Gemmobacter sp. 24YEA27: one gene and its partners. The protein of the gene in region 1 interacts with the protein of each later gene in a pairwise test. Links are inferred from orthologs where the notes say so. Each region holds a gene or a part of one and is shown on either strand. Other genes may lie near its edges.

Evidence for each region.
Region 2: the proteins of ndk (region 1) and QNO18_RS11195 interact in binary tests that used the Escherichia coli proteins (3 or more experiments, as listed by UniProt). The link is inferred for Gemmobacter sp. 24YEA27 from one-to-one orthologs.
Region 3: the proteins of ndk (region 1) and QNO18_RS14645 interact in binary tests that used the Escherichia coli proteins (3 or more experiments, as listed by UniProt). The link is inferred for Gemmobacter sp. 24YEA27 from one-to-one orthologs.

The regions. Positions count from the first base shown.
Region 1 is NZ_JASJPW010000001.1:2,402,463-2,405,295, forward strand. What follows is about bases 73-2,833. They hold ndk (nucleoside-diphosphate kinase), read left to right. Parts: upstream 73-1,122; coding sequence 1,123-1,545; downstream 1,546-2,833. Other genes in these bases: QNO18_RS11990 (cytochrome c-type biogenesis protein), read left to right, coding at 73-468; QNO18_RS11995 (hypothetical protein), read left to right, coding at 808-1,035; cueR (Cu(I)-responsive transcriptional regulator), read right to left, coding at 1,648-2,061; QNO18_RS12010 (heavy metal translocating P-type ATPase), read right to left, coding at 2,058-2,833. Outside these bases: more of QNO18_RS11990, read left to right, coding at 7-72. UniProt on the Escherichia coli protein: Major role in the synthesis of nucleoside triphosphates other than ATP. The ATP gamma phosphate is transferred to the NDP beta phosphate via a ping-pong mechanism, using a phosphorylated active-site intermediate.
Region 2 is NZ_JASJPW010000001.1:2,238,723-2,241,593, reverse strand. The notes cover bases 57-2,855. They hold QNO18_RS11195 (uracil-DNA glycosylase), read left to right. Parts: upstream 57-1,013; coding sequence 1,014-1,697; downstream 1,698-2,855. Other genes in these bases: moaC (cyclic pyranopterin monophosphate synthase MoaC), read left to right, coding at 2,672-2,855; trpC (indole-3-glycerol phosphate synthase TrpC), read left to right, coding at 1,842-2,663; trpD (anthranilate phosphoribosyltransferase), read left to right, coding at 57-185. Also shown: more of trpD, read left to right, coding at 1-56; more of moaC, read left to right, coding at 2,856-2,871. UniProt on the Escherichia coli protein: Excises uracil residues from the DNA which can arise as a result of misincorporation of dUMP residues by DNA polymerase or due to deamination of cytosine.
Region 3 is NZ_JASJPW010000001.1:2,934,277-2,937,348, forward strand. The notes cover bases 57-3,056. They hold QNO18_RS14645 (5-formyltetrahydrofolate cyclo-ligase), read left to right. Parts: upstream 57-1,283; coding sequence 1,284-1,829; downstream 1,830-3,056. Other genes in these bases: QNO18_RS14650 (hypothetical protein), read left to right, coding at 1,826-2,383; QNO18_RS14655 (substrate-binding domain-containing protein), read right to left, coding at 2,391-3,056. Outside these bases: more of QNO18_RS14655, read right to left, coding at 3,057-3,072. UniProt on the Escherichia coli protein: Involved in the removal of 5-formyltetrahydrofolate.

The sequences.
Region 1 (2,833 bases):
AGCGGAATGAGGCTTAAGGCGTTTTTTATCGCGGCGCTGTTGCTCGTGGCAGGGCCGGTTCTGGCAGTACAGCCTGATGAGATCCTCCAGGATCCGGGCCTTGAAACCCGGGCCCGCATGATCAGTCGCGAGATCCGCTGCCCGGTCTGCCAGGGCGAGACCATTGACGATTCCACGGCGCCGATCAGCCGCGATCTGCGGCTGATCATCCGCGAACGCCTGCTGGCGGGCGACAGCAATGACGAGGTCATCGACTTCGTGGTGGAGCGCTATGGCGAATTCGTGCTGTTCAAGCCGCGCGCCTCAGGCTGGAACTGGGTTCTGTGGCTGTCGGGGCCGGTGGCGCTGCTGGCTGCGGGGGGCGGGATCTGGCTGACGCGCCGCCACCGCCAGGCTGCGCCGCCCGGTCCGCCAGCGCCGCTGAGCGCCGAAGAAGAGGCGCGTCTGGCCGAGATTCTGAAGGACTGACGCGGCGTCCCGCTCGCTTTTTGCCTGGCCCTGACTTCGGCTTGCGCGCCTCGCAGATTGCCGCAAAGGTGCTCCTTCGAGCAGTCGCATTATCTGAAGCGGCGAGCGACACTCATGCTCAATCTACCCCGGGTGACTTCTTCCATCGAAGATGAGGCGGATGAGGCCCGTGTCATCTTGCCGCTTCTGCGCAGAACCATCGACGCGCTTTTACCTGTGCCACCCATTGGCTGCCGTGTCATAGCGGGCCTGCTCCTGCGATAAGAACGGCGCTTTGCGCTGAAAGGATCACCGCGCGCCAGTCGGGTAACCGGGGCATGATCGGGGAGGCGGTGCCGGATGCCGGTGTCGGGGCTACGCGGCGGCGCAGGCGGCACATCTCGCCAACCGCCTGACCTGAGCCTGCCATTCCGCGAAACAGGCATCCGGGCTAGTTTCCTGCCTGATCTTTCGGCGGTGCCGGAGGACAAGACGCGGCTGCAGGGCAATCCGGGCCAGAGCGCGGATGTCCGCGACGGGGTGGCGGCGTTTCAGGAAAAACGCCCGGCGCGCTTTACCGGAGCATGAGCCCCACTTTCCTTTGATACATTCCCATGCTAGCAGCGCGCCCACACACGGGCCGCACCTATGGCCCCCCAGAATTTGGAGAGCCCCATGGCCCTTGAGCGCACCTTCTCGATCATCAAACCCGATGCCACCAAACGCAACCTCACCGGCAAGATCGTCGCGAAATTCGAAGAGGCCGGCCTGCGCGTCGTCGCGTCGAAGCGCGTGCAGCTGACCGCCGCCCAGGCTGGCGAATTCTACGGCGAGCACAAAGAGCGCCCCTTCTACGGCGAACTCGTCTCCTTCATGATCTCGGAGCCGGTGGTTCTGCAGGTGCTGGAAGGCGAAGGCGCGATTGCGAAGAACCGCGAAGTGATGGGCGCAACCGATCCGGCCGCTGCGGCTGACGGCACCATCCGCAAGGAATTCGCGCTGTCGAAAGGCGAGAACTCGGTTCACGGCTCGGACAGCCCGGAATCGGCTGCCCGCGAGATCGCCTTCTTCTTCTCGGGTCTTGAACTGGTCGGCTGAGCCGCCGGTGGAACAGGAGCCGAAATCTTAATTAAGATTTCGGCACAAATTCCTGCTCAGGAATTTGAGCGCGCCTCTGGTTCAGGGGCGCGCCTTTTTTGCTCAGGCGCCACAGTCTTTGCCGGTTGGCCTCTCTGAGGCGAGGCCCGCGAGGATGGGACAATCGGGCCGGTGATCCCCGGCGCAGGCGCTGACAAGGTCTGTAAGCGTTGCCTGCATCGCCTTCAGCTCTTTGATTTTCGCCGCGATCTGCGCGAGATGGCTTTGCGCCAGCGCTTTCACATCGGCGCTCGCCCGCGACTGATCCTCATATAGCGCCATCAGCGCCCGGCATTCTTCGATGGTGAAGCCAAGCGAGCGGGAGCGGCCGAGAAAGGCGAGCTTGTGCAGGTCGCTTTCGCGAAACGCGCGATAGCCATTGGCGGCGCGAAGCGGGCGGATCAGGCCGATTTCCTCGTAATAGCGGATGGTTTTTGCGGGCAGGCCGGCGCGCGCGGCCACGTCTTTGATGTTCATTCCACAGCCCTCACAAAGCGCAGCCGCAGCGCATTGGTCAAAACAAAGACCGACGACAGAGCCATTGCCCCCGCCGCGAGCATCGGCGAAAGCTGCGGGCCGCCGAAGGGCACCAGCACCCCCGCCGCCACCGGGATCAGCGCGGTATTGTACCCGAAAGCCCAGATCAGGTTCTCGCGGATATTCTTCATCACCGCGCGGCTGAGCCGGAGCGCCGAGGCCACCGCCAGCGGATCGCCCCGCATCAGCACGACATCGCCCGCCTCGATCGCCACATCGCTGCCCGATCCCATCGAGATCCCGACCCCGGCCGCCGCCAGCGCCGGCGCGTCATTGATGCCGTCGCCGACAAAAGCGCCGCCGATCCGGCTGACGATCGCTTGCTTGCCTTCCGGCAATACGCCGGCATGGACCTCTTCGATGCCGAGCCGGACGGCGACATGGCGCGCGGCCGCTTCGGTATCGCCCGAGATCATCGCAGGCGTCACGCCCATCTCTTTCAGCGCTGCGATGGCGCGGGCCGAGCTGGGTTTCAGCTGATCCGCCACCCGGATCAGACCGGCCACCGCGCCGTCTTTTGCGACAAAGACCAGGCTTTCGCCGCGTGCGGCGGCCGCGTCGGCACTGGCCAACAGCGCCTCGGGTATATGGTCGAACATCCGTGCGGCACCGACGGCGATGCGGCTGTCCCCGACAAGCGCCTCGGCGCCGTAGCCGGGGCGGGTGGAGAAGTCGCGCGCTTCCGGAATGGCGGCCCCGGCGGCGGCGAGGA
Region 2 (2,871 bases), 160 kb from region 1 along the record:
GGGTCTTGCTCGAAGGCGAGGCGGGGGCCTATCGTGACGCGGTCCTCCTGAACGCTGCGGCGGCCCTCGTGGTGGCCGACAAGGCCGCGACCCTGAAAGAGGGCGCAGAGCTTGCCCGCACCGCCATCGACAGCGGCGCGGCAAAGGCAAAGCTGGAGGCTCTGGTCAGGGTATCGAATGCCTGAGGGCGTTCCGGCGTGCCTCTGACCGCAGACCACAGGAAGGAGGCGGAGTGCCTCCAGCCCCCTCTTGCACGCACGTCCGGCAAAAGCAGTTGGCCGGACCAGCGCTTTTTGCGGCAGTCCGACGCAGATCATGACCGGGCCCGGCATTCTAGCCATGCGGCAGCCTTTGCGGAAACCGGATCGGGCCGCGGCCTGCCCCCTGTTCCCACGCTGATTTTTCGCGCATTGGACCTGCCCCCGCCCGAAGGACTGCGCGGCGCTTTCCCCGAACGGAGCCCCAACCCCGGGGAAGACCATTCCTGCGGCCCGGCCCGGCCCCCTGCGACTGGTGAGGATCTCCCGACTGTTCCCACCATCGTCTCCTTGCGGGAGGGGCTTCGCACCATTCCTGGCAGCGCCCCCCGCAACGGCAATCCGACAGATTCGGTGCCCGGGGAAAGCCCGCTTCTGAACCATCGGGTGCCAGGTGAGACCGGCCGACCCGGTCTGCATCTGACGTCTTTCAAAAGTGGCCCGGGCTGGCGGCGCCTGCCCGGTGAGTTCCTGATAAAGCTGCCGCCGCGAAAAATGCCGCAGGCAGCGCCTGCCCCTGCCCCCGGGCCTGCCGGGGAGGATGCGAAAGCTCACCTCCGCATCATGGCCGCCCGAAATGCACCACCCCTGACCGGAGTTAATGGTCAGGGACCATCCACTTTTCCGCCAGACAAACCGGCCCATGCGGGTTTCCCGGCGCCCGCCGCTTCACTACATGCAACGCAAGTCCTGGAACAGCGTCAGCCCGCGCCGACCGACCGGCCGGGCGTCGCCCAGGCATCGAGGTAACCCGAGATGATCCCGCCCGAAATCGCCGCCTGCTCCGAAATCCCCGCCTCCCCCGAAATCCCGGAATCCTGGGCCTCGCTTCCCTTCTTCCAGACCGACTGGCCCGCGCTCTGGACCCGTCTCGCGGCCTCTCCCGGCTGGCAACCCGAAGCGCAAAACATCTTCCGCGCGCTCACCCTGACCCCGCGCGAGAAGGTGCGCGTCATCATCCTCGGCCAGGACCCCTATCACACGCCAGGCCGCGCCCGGGGTCTCGCCTTCTCCTTCCCCCCCGGCGCGCCCCCGCGCGACTCGCTGAAAAACATCCTGACCGAACTCGCCTCCGACACGGGTCAGATCAAAGCCGACGGAGACCTCAGCGCCTGGGCCGCACAGGGCGTCCTCCTCCTCAACACCACCCTCACCGTGCCGGTGGGCCAGGCTTTTGGCCATAAGACCTGGGGCTGGAACACCCTCACGACCCAGATCCTCAGTGCCACCGCACAGGACGGCCCCCGCGCCTTCCTCCTCTGGGGCGGTCCCGCGCAAAAACTCTGCGCCCGCCTCCCCCGGGAAAATCACCTCTTCCTCGAATCCGCACATCCCTCCCCCCTCTCGGCCTATCGCGGCTTCTTTGGCTCACGCCCCTTCAGCCAGACCAATGCCTGGCTGGCCGCCCGGGGTGACCCCATCATCGACTGGTCCGCCTGAAGCCTTTCCTTCAGCCGGTCAGCCGGTTAGAACAGGAAACGAGCGCCTCTTCCTCTTGATGGAAATACTCCACGGGGGTCCGGGGGTGTGAAACCCCGGCGCTGCCGCCGGGGCAAACCGCACTGCCAAGACGGAGACTGCCCCATGTCCAAGACCGTTCTCGATCGCATCAGGGCCTATAAGCTCGAAGAGATCGCGGCCCGCAAAGCGCTGCGCTCCCAAAGCGAAGTCGAGGACAGCGCCCGCCAGGCTCCGGCCCCGCGTGGCTTTGCGGCGGCGCTGCAATCGGCGGCCAGTGGCGGCTACGGGCTGATTGCCGAAATCAAGAAGGCCAGCCCGTCAAAGGGCCTGATCCGCGCCGATTTCGACCCGCCCGCCCTTGCCCGCGCCTATGAAGAGGGTGGCGCCACCTGCCTTTCCGTGCTGACCGACACGCCGTCTTTCCAGGGCGATGACGACTTCCTCACGCAGGCGCATGATGCAGTGAAACTGCCCTGCCTGCGCAAGGAGTTCATCTATGACCCCTGGCAGATTGCTGAATCCCGTGCACTCAAGGCCGATTGCATCCTGCTGATCATGGCGTCTTTGTCGAATGACCAGGCGATGGAGCTGGAAGCGGCCGCTTTTGAGTGGAAGATGGATGTGCTGATCGAGGTGCATGACGAGGAAGAGCTTGAACGCGCCCAGCATCTGAAATCACCGCTGATCGGCATCAATAACCGCAATCTCCACACTTTCGAGGTCACTCTCGACACCACCCGCCGCCTTGCGCGCCGGGTGCCGGAGGATCGGCTTATCGTCGCGGAATCCGGGCTCCACACGCCCGAAGATCTCGCCGATCTCGCCCGTTACGGTGCGCGCTGCTTCCTGATCGGCGAGAGCCTGATGCGCCAGGACGATGTTGCCGCCGCCACCCGCGAAATTCTTTCCCGCCCGCTGACCGCCCAGGGCGGAATGCCGCTCTGAGAGGCGCCATGACCCCGCGAACGCCCGCTGAAACGCCCACCGCCGCCCCCTCGCCGCTCAGTCATTTCGACGATCAGGGTCATGCCCATATGGTCGATGTCTCCGACAAGCCCGTGACCTCGCGCCTTGCTCTGGCCGAGGGCTGGGTGATGATGGAACCCGCGACGCTGGCCCTGGTGACCGAAGGCCGCGCGGCCAAGGGGGATGT
Region 3 (3,072 bases), 530 kb from region 1 along the record:
GGATACCGCGCGGCTTGATTTACTGCTTGATCCCCTGCACGCCGCCGATATCGCCGATATCCTTGAACAGATCTCCTCGGGGGACCGCAGCGGGCTGCTGGCGCTCTGGCATGGCGGCATCGACGGCGATGTGCTGTCCGAGATCGACGAGTCGATCCGCGAAGAGGTTATCGAATCGCTGCCTGACAGCGTGGTGGCCGAGGCCGTTCGCGAACTCGACACCGATGACGTGGTCGATATTCTCGAAGATCTCGACGAGCCCGCGCAGGAAAAAATCCTTGATGCGCTGGAAGATGCCGACCGGATCGCGGTCGAACAGGCGATGTCTTATCCGGAGTATTCCGCCGGGCGTCTGATGCAGCGCGAGGTGGTGATCGCCCCGAGCACTGGAATGTAGGCGAGACGATCGACTTTCTGCGCGGTGCCGACTGGCTGCCCGACCAGTTCTATCATGTCATCCTCGCCGATCCGAGGATGCGCCCCATCGGCTATGTCACCCTTGGCCGCATCCTCTCGGCCCCGCGCGATGCAAAGCTGAAAGACATCACCGAAGAGAGTTTCCGCACCGTAAAGGCGACCGATGAAGAGGCCGATGTCGCCTATTACTTCAACCAGTATCACCTGATTTCCTGCCCGGTGGTGGACGAGAATGGTCGGCTGGTCGGCGTCATCACCATTGATGACGCGATGAATGTGCTCGACGAAGAACATGAAGAAGACATGCTGCGCCTCGCCGGTGTCTCGGATGAGAGCTCGATCCAGGACGGGGTGATCGCGACGGTCAGAAGCCGCCTGCCCTGGCTGGTGGTCAATCTTTTCACCGCCTCGCTTTCCGCATTGGTGATTTCGCAATTCGAAGGGGTGATTGCCTCGCTGGTGCTGCTGGCGGCTCTGATGCCGATTGTGGCCTCGACCGGAGGGATTGCGGGCACGCAGTCGCTGGCGGTGGCGGTGCGCTCGCTTGCGACCCGCGATCTGACGCCGGCGAATGCCCGGCGGGTGATCTGGCGCGAACTCCGGGCAGGAATGGTGAACGGGATCTTCCTCGCGCTGGTTCTGGCCCTTGCAGCCGTAGTTTTCTTCCACGACCCCTGGCTTGGATCGGTGCTGGCGATGGCGATGATCTGCAATCAGGTTGTGGCGGCAACGGGCGGGGTTCTGGTGCCACTTGCCTTTAACCGGATGGGGATGGACCCGGCGCTTGCCTCGGGAACCTTTGTGACTACACTCACCGATGTGATGGGCTATCTTGCCTTTCTTGGCTTCGCTGCACTGGTGCTGTTGTGAAAGAACTCAAAGCTGAAATCCGCAGACAGGCGGCCGAAGCCCGCGCGCTTGCCTATGCGAAAGGGCAAGGTCAGGCAGCGGATCTGCTGGCGGATTATCTGGCGGCACATGCGGGCAAGGTGCTCTCGGGCTATATGCCATTCCGGACCGAGATCGACCCCCTGCCCGCCATGGCGGCACATCAGGGCCCGCTCTGCCTGCCGGTGATCGCTGGCCGCGACCAGCCGCTCAGGTTTCGCGAATGGAGCCCCGGTGCCCCCCTGATCGAGGGCACCTTCAAGGCGCTGATCCCGGCCGAGGGTGCCTGGGCGGAACCCGAGATCCTGATCGTGCCGATGCTGGCCTTTGACGCCCGCGGCTACCGGCTGGGCTATGGCGGCGGCTTTTACGACCGCACGCTCGAAGCCCTGCGCGCGCGCCGCCCTACGCTGGCGGTCGGTTTCGCCTTTGACGCGCAGGAGATGGACGAGGTGCCGATCGACAGCACCGATCAGCGGCTCGACGTCATGATCACCGAAAGCGGCGTCAGGGTTTTCGGGTGATCCGCGGCCTGGTCCTCGGCCTCTTCGCCGCGGGCCCCGCAGCGGCCGGCTGCTTCACCGCAGAGGACCTGCCCGCGCGCGCGGTCTATTCCGACGGTGCCACGCTCGAATATCTCGACCTGACGGATGATGTGCTGACCTATCGCAGCGGCCAGATCACCTCGCGCCTGGCGGCTGGTCTCTGGCCGCTGACGAGCGAGGCGCCGGGCTTCCGGATCAGCTATGACTGGAACGCCCCCCTGCCCTTGCCCGGGCCAGAAGCGATCCGGGATCAGGGCGGCGAGATCACCCTGAAGGCCCGGATGACGCGGCAAAAAGCAGCGCCGGTGACAGTCTCGCTCACCATCCGGGTCCTGGGCGAAGAGGCGGTGACCTGGGAAGATTGCATCTATACCAGCTTCCGGATCCATAAGGTGATGACGGCGGCGGATGGCCGGAAGATGATGGATGCCAGGCTTTTGTTCGCGCCGTCGGCCATGCTGGCCATATCGACCGAATCCTTAGATCTGACGGATGATACATCGCGGGTCAGCCAGCTGAAATCGCTCGAATAGCGCCATATCAGCCGCGCGCGCGGAACACCTCGCGGATCGTCTTGACCTTACCCGGCTCCTTCACCTGATAGCCCGGCAGCTGCGAGATCTCGCGCGCGAATTCCGGCCCGCGCATCACCGCCAGCACCCGCTCCATCGCCGGGTGGTCCAGAATGCGGCGGTGGCAGATAAAGACGTAGTCTTCCGTCAGCACCGGCACGAAATCCAGCCCGAACTGCCGCGCCGCCGCCTCGACGCCAAAGGCCACATCGGCAAAGCCCGAGGCGACATAGGCCGCCACGGCCGCATGGGTGAATTCGGAATGCGAATAGCCGTTGATCGCCGCGCCCTGCACCTGGTGCTGCGCCAGCAGGTGATCAAACAGGATCCGCGTGCCGCTGTCGGGATCGCGGTTCACCAGCCGCACGCCTGAGCGCGTCAGATCATGGCAATGGGTGATCCCCAAAGGGTTCCCCTTTCCCACAATCAGCCCCATCTCGCGCGTCACGAATGAGATCACCCGATGTTCCTCGGGGTCAAGCCAGCCGCGCGTCATCGCGAGCGTGCGCGCGCGCAGCTCGCCCTGCGGCAAATGCATCCCGGCAAGATCACAGGTGTTTTCCACCATCGAAACCAGGGAGTTCGAATTCGAGACATAGCGGAAATCAACGCTGCCTTCGAAATCCCGCGCCAGCAGCTCGCGCAGTTTC